3 regions of the Vibrio japonicus genome follow, and region 3 is predicted to be linked to each of the others. Evidence: predicted binding sites of a transcription regulator. Region 3 holds the regulator's gene; each other region holds the start of a gene.
The links. The regulator PurR, encoded in region 3, represses purine synthesis genes. The targets are predictions, from matches to a motif close to TNANGNAAACGTTTNCNTNA.

Region 1 (4,374 bases), 250 kb from region 3:
TCATTGTCTTGTGCCTCATAGCAGGCATCAACTTACAACACCTTTTAGATACCTCAATCCCTGGAAGCATCATCGGTATGCTGATTCTATTTGCTTTAATGGTCAGTGGACTCGTTTCATCTGAATGGGTGAAAAGTGGCGCGACGCTACTCATCCGCTATATGGTGCTTTTATTTGTACCCATCAGTGTCGGTTTAATGGATCACTTTGATCTTCTCTTTGCTAATGCTCTCCCTATCTTAGCCAGTGCGATTGGCGGCACCTTATTGGTACTCGTCGCGCTAGGTCTGGTTTTGGATAGAATCTTAAAAGGAGGTGTAAAATAATGTGGTTACTAACGACTGTTGCTGTGTTTCTTGCCGCCCGCTGGTTATGCCAAAGGTTCAACTCTCCGCTAATGAATCCGCTCATCATCAGCCTACTAGTATTAATCCCTCTTTTAACCTATCTAAAGGTTCCTTTTGAAACTTACTATGCCGCAAACCAATGGCTAAACTACCTGTTGCAACCCGCCGTTGTGGCACTCGCCTATCCACTTTATGAGCAGTTCCCGCAGATACGAGCCAACTGGCGTATTATTGCCTTAGCTTGCGGTGTGGGAAGCGCAATGTCGATGCTCACCTCCAGTGTTATTGCCGTTTATATGCAGGCCGACATTACTCTGGTCGCCAGTTTATTAGGTAAATCGGTAACAACACCGATCGCCATGGAAGTCTCTAGTCATCTTGGTGGTGAGCCAGCCATCGCAGCCATTTTGGTTCTAACTGTGGGTTTGTTTGGCGCGATTGTCGCTTACCCTATCTACAATCTACTGAATATTACTCACCCAATCGCGAAAGGATTAACGATGGGGACGGTGTCCCATGCACTCGGTACAGCCGCTTGTGCAGAGCGAGACGGGCAAGACGCCGCATTCAGTTCGTTGGCGCTCGTTTTATGTGGTGTTATTACCTCTATCTTGGCACCATCATTCTTTGCTTTTGCTGTTTGGTTATCCGCTTAAAGACACAAAACAAGTGGCTATCGCCGTTAGACGAATTACGTTATTCGGCGTAGCTCACTCTATTTGATTATGTAATCGATATCATGTGTGAGCTCACTCTAACTATGAAATATGAAATTTAATTGCATTATTTAATGTGATCAAAGCCACAGTATTGTTTTGTGCTTACCATAAAATGAAATACCAGTATCGAGGTGGATTCACAGAAACTGTCAAGGATTCGCCAACGGTATCACTACATGTTTACACAAGGATCCAACATGAGAAGCCGCATTGAACAAGCGCTATCAGAAACGCCAAGCAACCTTGCAGAGTACTTATCGCCTATTTTGCTTGCCGACGACTTTGACGCGACTCTTTCTCCTGAGCAATTTAAAGAGTTACTCTCTATTTCTGGTCTACCGGATGATGAATTGCGCGTAGCACTGCTGCCTTTTGCTGCCGCCTATTCTTACGCACCAATATCCAACTTTTATGTAGGCGCGATTGTTCGTGGTTTATCTGGCCGACTTTACTTCGGTGCAAATGTCGAAATTTTGGGCGCGCAACTTGGGCAAACGGTCCACGCAGAGCAATCCGCCATTAGTCATGCATGGATGAAGGGTGAAGAAGGCATTTCAGATATCACCATTAACTTCAGCCCTTGTGGTCACTGCCGCCAGTTTATGAATGAGCTAACCACAGCACAAAGTCTGATCGTTCAATTGCCGCAACGCGATGAAATGACGCTACAAGAGTATTTACCGGAGTCCTTTGGTCCTGCTGATTTGGGTATCGAGTCTGGTTTAATGACACACGTGGATCATGGCAAAACCACTGAAGAATCCGATCAACTCGTCTTAGATGCACTGAAAGGCTTAAACAAAAGCCACGCACCGTACACGCACAATTTAAGCGGTGTAAGCATCAAAACCAAACAAGGCAAAGTGTATTTAGGCGCGTATGCAGAAAACGCGGCCTTCAACCCAAGCCTTCCTCCACTGCAAGTCGCACTCATTCAACTGCTTATGGATGGGAAGTCTTTAGATGCGATAGACACTGTTGCTCTGGCAGAAATGGCCGACGGTAGCATCAGCCACCTTGCGGACACTCAGGCCACCCTTGAAGCAATCAATCCAGACATTCCACTTGCTTATTTAGCCGTCTAAGATTCAAACCAGCGAGATTATTACGAAAAGTCCTGTTGAACAACGGGACTTTTTCTTATCAACATCAACTCATATATCAGCAATCCCCTTGCAAAAAATACGCTTATTTACATCCCGATGTTCTAAGCGACACATTTGCATTTCTAATTTTGCGCAAACGTTTGCTTTTGCCGTTTTAATCAGTATGATCTGGCCCGTATTCAATATCTGCGCTAATGAAAAGGTAAAATATGTTTGGTTCGGCTACTCGTAAAAATGCAACACGTGTTCTGCTTCTGGGCTCTGGTGAATTGGGTAAAGAAGTGGCTATAGAATGTCAACGCCTTGGCTTAGAAGTCATCGCGTGTGATAGATATGACTTCGCGCCTGCCATGCAAGTGGCGCACCGCAGCTACACATTAGACATGTTGGATGGTGACGCGCTGCAAGCAATCATCGAAAAAGAACAACCCGATTATGTCGTACCTGAAATCGAAGCCATTGCTACAGACAAGCTGGTTGAGCTTGAAGCACAAGGTTTAAATGTTGTTCCAACAGCGAAAGCGACCAAACTCACCATGAACCGTGAAGGTATTCGTAGACTGGCAGCAGAAGAGTTGCAACTTACTACCTCACCTTACCGCTTTGCAGACAACTACGCTGACTTTACCTCTGCAATCGAAGAAGTAGGCATCCCTTGCGTTTGTAAGCCTGTCATGAGTTCTTCAGGCAAAGGCCAAAGCGTCATTAAAACTGCAGATGATGTCGAAAAAGCATGGAATTATGCGCAAGAAGGCGGCAGAACTGGCGCAGGTCGCGTTATCGTAGAAGGCTTTATCGACTTTGACTACGAAATTACGCTGCTAACGGTTCGAGCTGTTGACGGCATTCATTTCTGTGCGCCGATTGGGCATCGTCAAGAAGATGGTGACTACCGTGAGTCTTGGCAGCCACAAGTAATGTCAGATGCGGCACTACAAGCGGCTCAGGATGCAGCAGGTAAAGTGGTTAACGCACTAGGCGGTTACGGTATCTTTGGTGTGGAACTGTTCGTAAAAGGCGATACTGTTATCTTCAACGAAGTATCCCCTCGCCCGCACGATACTGGTTTAGTCACTCTGATGTCGCAAGATAGCTCTGAATTCGCGCTGCATGTCCGCGCATTTACTGGCTTGCCAATATCTGGAATTACTCAATACGGCCCAGCCGCTTCTGCTGTGATTCTTGGTCAAGGGACGTCAGAAGATATTCGTTTTGAAGGGATGGAACTGGCATTGGCGCAGCCGCAGACTCAGTTACGTTTGTTTGGTAAGCCGGATATCGACGGTCGCCGCCGACTTGGCGTTGCCATTACTCGCCGTGAATCCATCGAACAAGCAGTAGCTGACGCAGTCAATAGCGCTGGAAAAGTAAAAGTGCTCTACTGATCGCCAAACTGCCGCACAAAAAAGGCTTGGTCATTCCAAGCCTTTTTCATCGTCAGCGGATTATGATTCAATGAGATACACTTCTTCAGCGAATCGCGATAATCCTTTTTTGGCTATTTTCGGATGTTGTTCATCCGCTTCATCTCGATTCAGCCTAGTGATTTTAAACTCACCAAACAGACGATTCACTTCCTGCTCTGTAACAGCAAATGGAGGACCAGACATCTCTTCCTGAATATAATCCAGCGTGACCAAAAGAATTCGGCCTCCCGGTTTCAGCAACGACTTAATGCGAAATGCATATTCCTCACGCATCACTTCAGGCAACGCAACCAAAGCAGCGCGATCATAAATAATATCGGCGGACTGAACTGGCGCGGTAAAGAAATCACCCGCATAAATCGATAGCTCATCAAACTGATAGAGTTCATGTTGCCCATTAATCGATGTCACCATTGGCGTATAAAAATGCTCAGCAAAGAAGGCTCGTACAGCAATTTTACTCAGCTCTACGCCTTGCACCTCTTCGTGTTTGGTGGCTAGCCAAATTAAGTCTTCAGATTTCCCGCAAAGCGGAACAAGCACTTTGTCTTCGTAGCTAGGATTGGTTTCTTTCCAATACTCGATGAGCAGAGGGTTCACATCCTCAAGGTGAAAACCAATCTGATTGCTTGCCCACTTTCCGTGCCAAAATTCTGGATCTCTCATACTATTCTCAGGTCTAACTTTAATATGCCATAGACTATACGAAAGCGGCGCTTATTGGTATCCCACGGCCATAACCAACTATTTTCACCTCAACGATATACCTTAACTC
Region 2 (4,374 bases), on a different replicon from region 3:
TGTTTGTCAGTTTTGTGTCAGAGCTGACGCAATTCCTCAAATTGATAAGCATAATTTTATCAATTTTATCCCCCCTGACACTGTGAAATGTGGCAATTTTAACTCACTGGTTTGACTTGTTTGAGTCAGTTTTGCCTCAAAACCCCATTTTTGAAGTTCTTTCGCTCTGTTTGCATGATGCTCCCGACAACTCATTTACCTTCACAATCTTCGGAGTGAAACAATTATGTTTAATTTCTTCAAAACACGTCCGGACTTACCTCTGTCCGATGGATCAAAAGAGGCTATGCAGTCCAGATTTAAACGCTACCAATGGCAAGTGTTCTTAGGTCTGGTTTTTGGTTACGCAGTATTCTACGTAGTACGTATGAGTTTGGGTGTCGTTAAGAAACCTATGCTTGATGCTGGCATCGTAACTATCGAAGAACTGGGGATCATGGGCTCTGCGTTCTTCTTCACCTACGCGATAGGTAAATTCTCGAACGGCTTCCTTTCTGACTATGCCAACATCGGCCGCTTTATGTCGTTTTCACTGTTACTTTCTGGTGCAACGGCAATCCTAATGGGCCTTAACACTGCTGGTTTATTCTTCGTTCTACTTTGGGGTTTGAACGGTTGGTTCCAGTCTGTGGGTTCAGCGCCATCATGTGTGTCTCTGTTCCAGTGGTTCTCACCAAAACAACGTGGTAGTCGTTACTCTGTTTGGGGTGGTTCACGTAACATCGGTGAAGGTATCACTTGGATCCTAACTGCGACTCTAGTGAGCTACCTAGGCTGGCGTGCAGGTTTCATCGGTGCAGGTATTGCGGCTATCGCAGCAGCACTATGCATGTTCTTTGCTCTTAAAGACCGTCCACAAACTTACGGTCTACCAGATGCAGCAACTGCGTTTGACGAAGAGCCAGAAATCAAGAAGCAAAACGATCCAAAAGAAACGCGTCGTGCACAGCTATTCATCCTTAAGCAACCTGCGGTATGGCTAATCGCTGCGGCGTGTGCTGCGATGTACGTATCTCGCTATGCGATGTCTTCTTGGGCAGTTCTATACTTACAAGAGTCAAAAGGTTACTCGCTAATTGACGCTGGTTTCGCAATGTCAACTTACCCTATCGCGGGTCTAGCAGGTGCGATTCTATCAGGTATCGTTTCTGACAAGATCTTTAACGCTAACCGTCACATCCCTACGCTACTTTACGGTATCGCAAACATCGCTGGTATGTGTCTAATGTTCTTCGGTCCAGACAACCGCGTAGTTGACGCTGTGGCTCTAGGTCTGATTGGTTTCGCTATCGGTGGTCTAGTGGTATTCCTAGCAGGTCTAACCGCTTGTGACCTAATGCCTAAGAACGCGGTAGGTGCGGTGAAAGGCTTCATCGGTCTGTTCTCTTACCTAGCAGCATCGGCACAGGAAGTGATCTCTGCATCTCTAATCACTATCACTGAGGTTGACGGCGTATCACACTACGACTTCTCTCAAGCACAGTACTTCTGGCTAGCGGCTAGTGTGGTATCTCTACTACTTGCGCTAACAGTATGGAACGCGAAGAAAGTGGTTGATATCGACGAACCAAAAGCTGAGCTAAAAGAAAGCACTGCTAACTAATAACACTGGGGGCTTCGGCGGCTCCCTTTGTTGACAATTTCTCCTAGCGTTAGCTATCTCCCCCCTTGCTCCACAAGGTAATTTTAGGGATTTTGACCTACCTTCGGGTAGGTCCTTTTTTTGCCAACACTCAGCTAGATCGTTTAATCCTCTCCCAATTTCAGTTAAAGTTGACACCCATCTTGGCGTGGCGCTTTACAAAGCATTTTTAAACGCTATCATTCCATCGCAATCGATTGCCCCACTAATTGTGTGCCATTTTTGAGGATTATATGCTGTCTGATATTGAGATTTGCCGCGCTTCTACACTACTCCCTATTTCTGAGGTCGCTCTACGAGCTGGATTACAAAACTCTGAATTTCACAGTCAGGGTGAACATAAAGCAAAAGTGTCTTTAAAAAGCCTCAATCGGTTACAGTCAAACCCAACCGGAAAATTAATCCTTGTCACGGCAATGACTCCGACGCCGCTAGGGGAAGGCAAAACCGTCACAACTATTGGCCTTGCCCAAGGATTAGCTAAGCTCCAGCGTTCTGTCATGGCGTGTATCAGACAACCGTCCATGGGGCCCGTGTTTGGCGTAAAAGGCGGTGCTGCGGGTGGTGGTTATTCTCAAGTTGCACCCATGGAAGAGCTAAACCTTCATCTGACCGGCGACATTCATGCAGTTACAGCAGCACACAACTTGGCTGCCGCCGCAATCGATGCCCGTATCTACCACGAACAACGCCATGGCTATGATGATTTTGAACAGCGTAGTGGATTAACCGCTCTGCGTATCGATCCCATGCGCGTAGTTTGGAAGCGCGTAATGGATCACAATGATCGCGCACTTCGCATGGTAACGGTTGGTCGCAACGAAGCAGATAAAACCATCAACGGCTATGAGCGCGAAGATGGCTTCGATATCTCTGCGGCGTCTGAGTTAATGGCCATCCTCGCCCTTGCGACAGACTTAAAAGATCTCAGAGCAAGACTCGGGCGTATCGTGGTCGCCTATAACCTTGATGGTAATCCGGTAACGACGGAAGATTTACAAGTCGCTGGCGCAATGGCCGTCACTATGAAAGACACCATTGAGCCAACACTGATGCAAACCTTGGAAGGTGTGCCGACACTTATCCACGCTGGCCCATTCGCAAACATTGCCCACGGTAACTCATCCATCATCGCTGATAACATCGCAACAAAACTGAGTGAGTACACCGTGACCGAAGGTGGCTTTGGCTCTGATATGGGATTTGAAAAAGCCTGTAATATCAAAGCTCAAGTATCCGGAAAAGCGCCTGACTGCGCTGTTATTGTCGCGACCTTACGTGGCTTAAAAGCAAACTCGGGCTTGTATGACCTAAAACCCGGCCAGCCTATCCCTAAGTCGTTGTTTGAAAACGATTCAGAAGCATTAGTAGCTGGATTCGAAAACCTAAAATGGCATATTAACAACGTCAATAAATATGGCATTCCGGCTGTTGTAGCGATCAATCGCTTCCCGCAAGACAGCGGAGAGGAACTTCTCCAACTCAAGGCCATGATTGAAGCCTTGCCGAACAATGTAGACGTCGCGATTAGTGAAGGATTCGCCAAAGGTGGAAACGGAACGGTTGAGCTTGCAGAGAAAGTGATCAAACAGACTCAGTCAAACGCCACATTCAAACCTCTTTATTCCTTTGAGCAAACAACGGAAGAAAAACTCATGGCGGTGGCAGAAGCGGGCTATGGGGCTTCGAACGTTGTGCTGAGTGATAAAGCGAAACAACAACTTGAAGCGCTTAAAAAGCATGGATTCGATAATCTAGCCGTTTGCTTAGCCAAAACACCACTGTCCATTTCAACCGATGGTTCAGTCAAAGGCGCACCAAGCCACTTCGATGTCCCGATTCGCGAGCTTAAACTGTGTGCAGGTGCTGGGTTTATCTATGCACTATGCGGCAATGTAATGACCATGCCAGGGTTACCAGATAAGCCAGCCTTCATGAATTTAGACTTGGATGAAAATGGAAATATTGTTGGCCTAAGCTGATTTCCGACTCTTATCACCTTCAAAAAGGCTTAGATTCTGCTCTAAGCCTTTATTTTTTAAGTGCGATTAGGCTCAATCCACGAAATCTCATCGAAGATCATGTACCATTGAAGAACAACTCAGCTAACACTGGAATTCTTCATGGAAGCAGAACTATTGGAAATTAAAAACTTCCTAGCCCAACATCCACCCTTTGACGAACTCGAAGAGGACGTCCTCAACTTCGTCACTCGCCACGTTGAAATCTCCTACTTTCGTCAAGATACCCCCATCATTCACTTTGGTGACGAAATTCATGACCTGTATATGGTGCGAAGCGGTGTAGTCGAAGTGTACCGACGTAAAGGTGAGCTTTATAACCGCTTGGATGAAGGCGCTGTCTTTGGCCAAATGGGTCTGCTGACGAACAACAAAGTGCGTTTTCCGGTTAAAGCGATAAGAGACACCCTAGTTTACTGCATTCCAGAAGCCGTGTTTCAAGAGCTCTATGAAAAGCACGAATCCTTCGCTGACTTTGTGGAAGTTCAAGACAATGCGAGGCTTCGTCAGGCGGTATCGAACACGCACGATCAAAACGACCTCACTTCATCCAAAGTGAGTACCTTGCTCACGCGTGATGCACCATTTATCAACCAAACTGAAACCATCCAAAATGCAGCCATCAAAATGGCAGACGAAGCCGTCTCGGCTCTACTAGTTCTTGATCCCGACATTCTCGAAGATAACGAGGAAGATCTATCTCCACTCGTC
Region 3 (4,374 bases):
CAGCGCCTAATAGGGTAACGACGGCGGCACCGGGTATTGAGAATGCTGTAATTGCCACATAAGCGAGAAAGTAAACCAACGCTGCCAGTGCAAAGTTTGCATTGATAAAATCGTCTAACGCAATTTGCTGGGCTTTGGCATTGTCGAGTGTCAGATACTGGCCGAAATTTGTCGCTAAGAAAATGATCAGGCCAAGCAGTATTAAGCCAAGGATCCACTTTTTATTCATTACCAAGTCCTACTTCATTGCTTACTTTGCTAATTATTCATGTCGTCTTGACTTAAACGACATGAAAGTGACATATCTGATAAGAACGCCTAAGTGGATAAAAAATTCCCTTAAAAAAACAAAGTCAGCACAGGGCTGACTTTTCTATATCTAATGAGGCTTACTTTCCCAGCATACTCAGCAGTTCTTGCCTGCGGCTTTGGGGGATAACCGACCAATGCGTTCCATTTATAGCGCCTTCTAAAGCCCATAACAGTTCCACATTGAGCTCGGACGTCTGTGTCGATTGAATTGCTCTAAAAGCCTCAACCGAACCTGCGTTTTTCAACGACTCGACATCACTGATGCCGGCTTTTTTCAACATGCGCTCTGTTGCAAGGCGCAAATTAGGCAAGTCTTTTAATCGAGTTGGCTTTGCTTCTGCTTGAATCTGTTTATCTTGCTTCGCTGCTTCAAGTGCGTCTTGGGCCATAGCTAAAGTGCGTTGCTCATCATTGGACCAATCCTCTGTCAATGCAAAATATTTGGTCACTACGGGGAAGCCACGCTTTTTATAAACATATGGGTCAAGCCCGATTTCTTTGCATCGTTTTGCAAGTTCGTCATCGGCCCTTATATGAAGTTTGTCGTTTACTACAAGTGCAAACATAGTGTCATCGGCAAATATGCCGAAACCACCAAACATTGAGCGGGAGTGAATTTTCCCCAGTCGCTCAAATAGCCTCATAGAGTCTTTAAGTATTGGTTTATCCATGCTGTGTTTTCTCGGTGTATATGTATACGCCACCAATTCAGGTCCGAGAGAGTAGCAAAATATTGCATACATTATGTCAGTAAGGCGTCATACAAGTGCATATTCCACTAAGTTTTGTGAAACGCCAACGGAACGCTGCTTCTGAGGAAGAGCCGACATCTTGTGGATGAAGAATCCATTGTATTGCATTTGCATTTTGCCATCGGCAACCCCGCTACCATACATATACATACTTAGGCCGGTGGCTTTGCGTCCTATCTTTTCAGAGTAGTTTGCCCTGTGCGTGGCTCTAATCGAACTTTCAGAGGATAAATAAAAATCGTTCAAATTATCATGGGGAGATGAGCTAAATGTGATCTTAGTTCCGAGGTGATTAGGTAGTTGTGCATTTAACCACCATCAATCAAAGGGTTAAATGCACAAAAAGGTTATTTATTCAGATTTTGCACGGTGCATCGTTCAACGATTTCTGGATGCATTTCAAAAACGCGTTTTTCGTGTTCTTTGTCTTTGATGCGCTCTAACAGAATTTCGAAAGCATTTTTACCTACACGGCGCTTTGGTTGGTGTACGGTGGTTAACGGAGGAGAGAAATATTCAGCCAGTTCTATGTTGTCGTAACCAATAACAGACATGTCTTCGGGAATACGGATCCCTTTTTGCTGCAGTCTGCTCATTAGGCCAAGTGCCATCGTATCGTTGAAACAAAACACTGCCGTAGGTTTTTTGTCCATTGCTGCGATTTTATCCGCTGCCAGTACTGCGGTATCACATTCGAAGTTACCTTCCAGTATCCAATCTTCTTCAACGTTGAGATTCGCTTCACTCATTGCGCGTCGATAACCAGCAATACGCTCTTGGCACGCTAACTTTTCAAAATGTCCACTTAGGCACGCAATATCCGTGTGACCGTGGTCGATCAAGTATTTCGTTGCTAGGTAGCCACCTTCTTCTGAATTATCGATGATCTTGTCAGCCTGAGAGCTTTCCGGACCCCAATCCATGATGACTTTTGGAATATCTTTGTGACGCTCAAGCATTTCGCTGAGTTCTTCAGTAAGATCAGAACACATAACAAGAATGCCATCGACGCGTTTTTCAGCCAGCATGCGGATGTAGTCACGTTGCTTTTCGTAGATGCCGCCCGTATTACACAGGATCAGCGTGTAGCCTTGACGGTAACAATAGCTTTCAACGCCATCGATCACTTCTGAGAAGAATAAGTTTGTTGACTGAGTCACCAGCATGCCAATGGTACGAGTCGTGTTGCATTTTAAGCTACGAGCAACCGCACTAGGCGCGTAATTAAGCTCTTTGACTGCTTCCATTACTTTTTCTTGAGTAGCTTCAGCAACAAAGCGTGTTTTATTAATTACATGTGAAACCGTTGTTGTTGACACACCGGCTAAGCGGGCAACGTCTTTAATAGTGGCCATAAAGTTCTGTCCTGTCGATTACTGCCACAGAAGTATATTCAAGTTTAGAATAATTTGGCAGAAAGTATCAGAAACACAAAAACCGCTTTGTTAGCGGTTTGTATTCATTTCGATCATTGTTATCGTTTGCGGACACAATTTTAGACTGCAAACCTTTTAAGAGCAAATAAAAGGTTTGCGTATCAGGGAGAAACCTACAAAAACAGAATCGCCTTTATTCTTTACCTTGTAGGTAGCGGCAATCTAATTCTAGGAAGGAAACAAGTAATTGTACGATAGACGCGTAGAAGCCAAATTTATCCAAAGACTGGCACTTTTGGGAAAACTGAGGTGTCCAGCTTAATAGATGCTGGTGGATAAGCTGTGCTTGCTCGGTTAGGGCGTTATCTAATTCATGCTCTTTCTCTAACTTGTTGGAAAGTATGATTAAGTTGCCTAAAAAGTCCAATTCAATTGCGATGTGATCAGCAGGTTCATTCAGGCTCTTGTCCACTTCAATATCGTAGGAGCGCATTAAATCTTCCATCTCTTTTGCTGGCTTATCGTTCAAAAGACCGGATTTTCCAATGTAAATAGAGGCATAAGGAAGTGCGGAATCTCTGTCTGATTTTAAAAAGAGATCGCAAAAGTCAGCAGCAAGCTCTAGCTGTGCGTCTTCTCTGTCTAAAAGACGATTTAGGGAATCCACGACTTTTGTAACAGCAGGTTTCAGCGACTCATTTTCGCCAAGTCCTGACAGGAAAGAACGAATTTCTACTGAATGATATTGCTCCAGACTCTCTTGCGTTAACTCTCTTGCCAAAAGGCTAGACAGCCACCAGTAGATTTCCGCGCGTTTTTCATTGAATGCTTTGATTTCTTGCATTAGCTGAGACTCCTAAGATAACTGCCAGGTAGTCTACATAATAAAAATGAACAGCGGTAATGGTGATTATGTCGATTTAAGTCTAAATATTAAGGATAGTAAACAGGTAAGCGGGTTTTGTTTTGAATCAATAAAAAACCATCTTTCGTAAATTTAAAGTGACAAATACTAGAAATGTTACTAGTTATGAATAGAATACAGATCAATATGAAGACCAAAGCAAATAAGTGGTGTAAATGAGTTATCACGTACTAGTTGTAGAAGATGACGCAGTCACTCGCAGCAAGCTCGTTGGGTATTTTCAGAATGAAGGTTACCAGGTGAGTGAGGCCCAAAGCGGTGAGGAAATGCGCGAATCGCTACAAAATAATGCCATAGAAAATAATGCGATAGATTTGGTGATGCTAGATATCAATCTCCCAGGTGAAGATGGCTTGATGCTCACTCGTGAACTTCGCAGTAAATCAGACATTGGGATTATCCTGGTAACAGGACGCACGGATAGCATCGATAAAATTGTTGGTTTGGAAATGGGAGCCGATGATTACGTCACGAAGCCGTTTGAGCTTAGAGAACTTTTGGTTCGCGTAAAAAACCTATTGTGGCGAATTTCCAATACGCGCAATGCTTCAGGCTCTACGGTTCAAACTAAGCAAGATGAGCATGTGGTTCGTTTCGGTGAGTGGACTTTCGACATACAGCGACGCGCGTTAAGTCATGCCGGTGAGCCAGTCAAATTGACTAAAGCGGAGTATGAATTGCTGGTTGCTTTGTCTTCACACCCTAAGCAGGTGTTAAGCCGAGAACGTATTTTAAACATGATCAGCCACCGGGTGGACGCGCCTAACGATCGCACAATCGATGTTTTGATTCGCCGCATGCGCGCTAAGATGGAGTTTGATCCTAAGAATCCACAAATCTTTGTTACGGTTCACGGTGAAGGGTACATGTTCGCCGGAGACTAAAACTCAATAAAAAAATACCGAGGCTTTCACCTCGGTATTTTTTATCCTTCGTTTTCCGTCGCTAAAGGCTTTTCTGGGGTAGATACCCAATCACGAAGTGATTGCCAGATACGGCCAAGTGTTTC

Region 1: the regulator PurR is predicted to act here: its motif matches at 2,301-2,320, upstream of purT (formate-dependent phosphoribosylglycinamide formyltransferase).
Region 2: the regulator PurR is predicted to act here: its motif matches at 1,828-1,847, upstream of NP165_RS14105 (formate--tetrahydrofolate ligase).

The regions. Positions count from the first base shown of each region.
Region 1 is NZ_CP102096.1:1,520,933-1,525,306, forward strand. Features, by position in the region: gene NP165_RS07215 (CidA/LrgA family protein) at 1-326, shown strand, start outside; gene NP165_RS07220 (LrgB family protein) at 326-1,003, shown strand; gene cdd (cytidine deaminase) at 1,264-2,151, shown strand; gene purT (formate-dependent phosphoribosylglycinamide formyltransferase) at 2,382-3,557, shown strand; gene NP165_RS07235 (thiopurine S-methyltransferase) at 3,618-4,265, opposite strand.
Region 2 is NZ_CP102097.1:183,720-188,093, forward strand. Features, by position in the region: gene NP165_RS14100 (MFS transporter) at 227-1,603, shown strand; gene NP165_RS14105 (formate--tetrahydrofolate ligase) at 1,876-3,624, shown strand; gene NP165_RS14110 (DUF294 nucleotidyltransferase-like domain-containing protein) at 3,766-4,374, shown strand, end outside.
Region 3 is NZ_CP102096.1:1,774,571-1,778,944, reverse strand. Features, by position in the region: gene NP165_RS08410 (TVP38/TMEM64 family protein) at 1-229, opposite strand, end outside; gene NP165_RS08405 (TfoX/Sxy family DNA transformation protein) at 390-983, opposite strand; cyclic di-GMP riboswitch class I at 1,185-1,270, opposite strand; gene purR (HTH-type transcriptional repressor PurR) at 1,412-2,419, opposite strand; gene torD (molecular chaperone TorD) at 2,634-3,284, opposite strand; gene torR (two-component system response regulator TorR) at 3,521-4,249, shown strand; gene elyC (envelope biogenesis factor ElyC) at 4,291-4,374, opposite strand, start outside.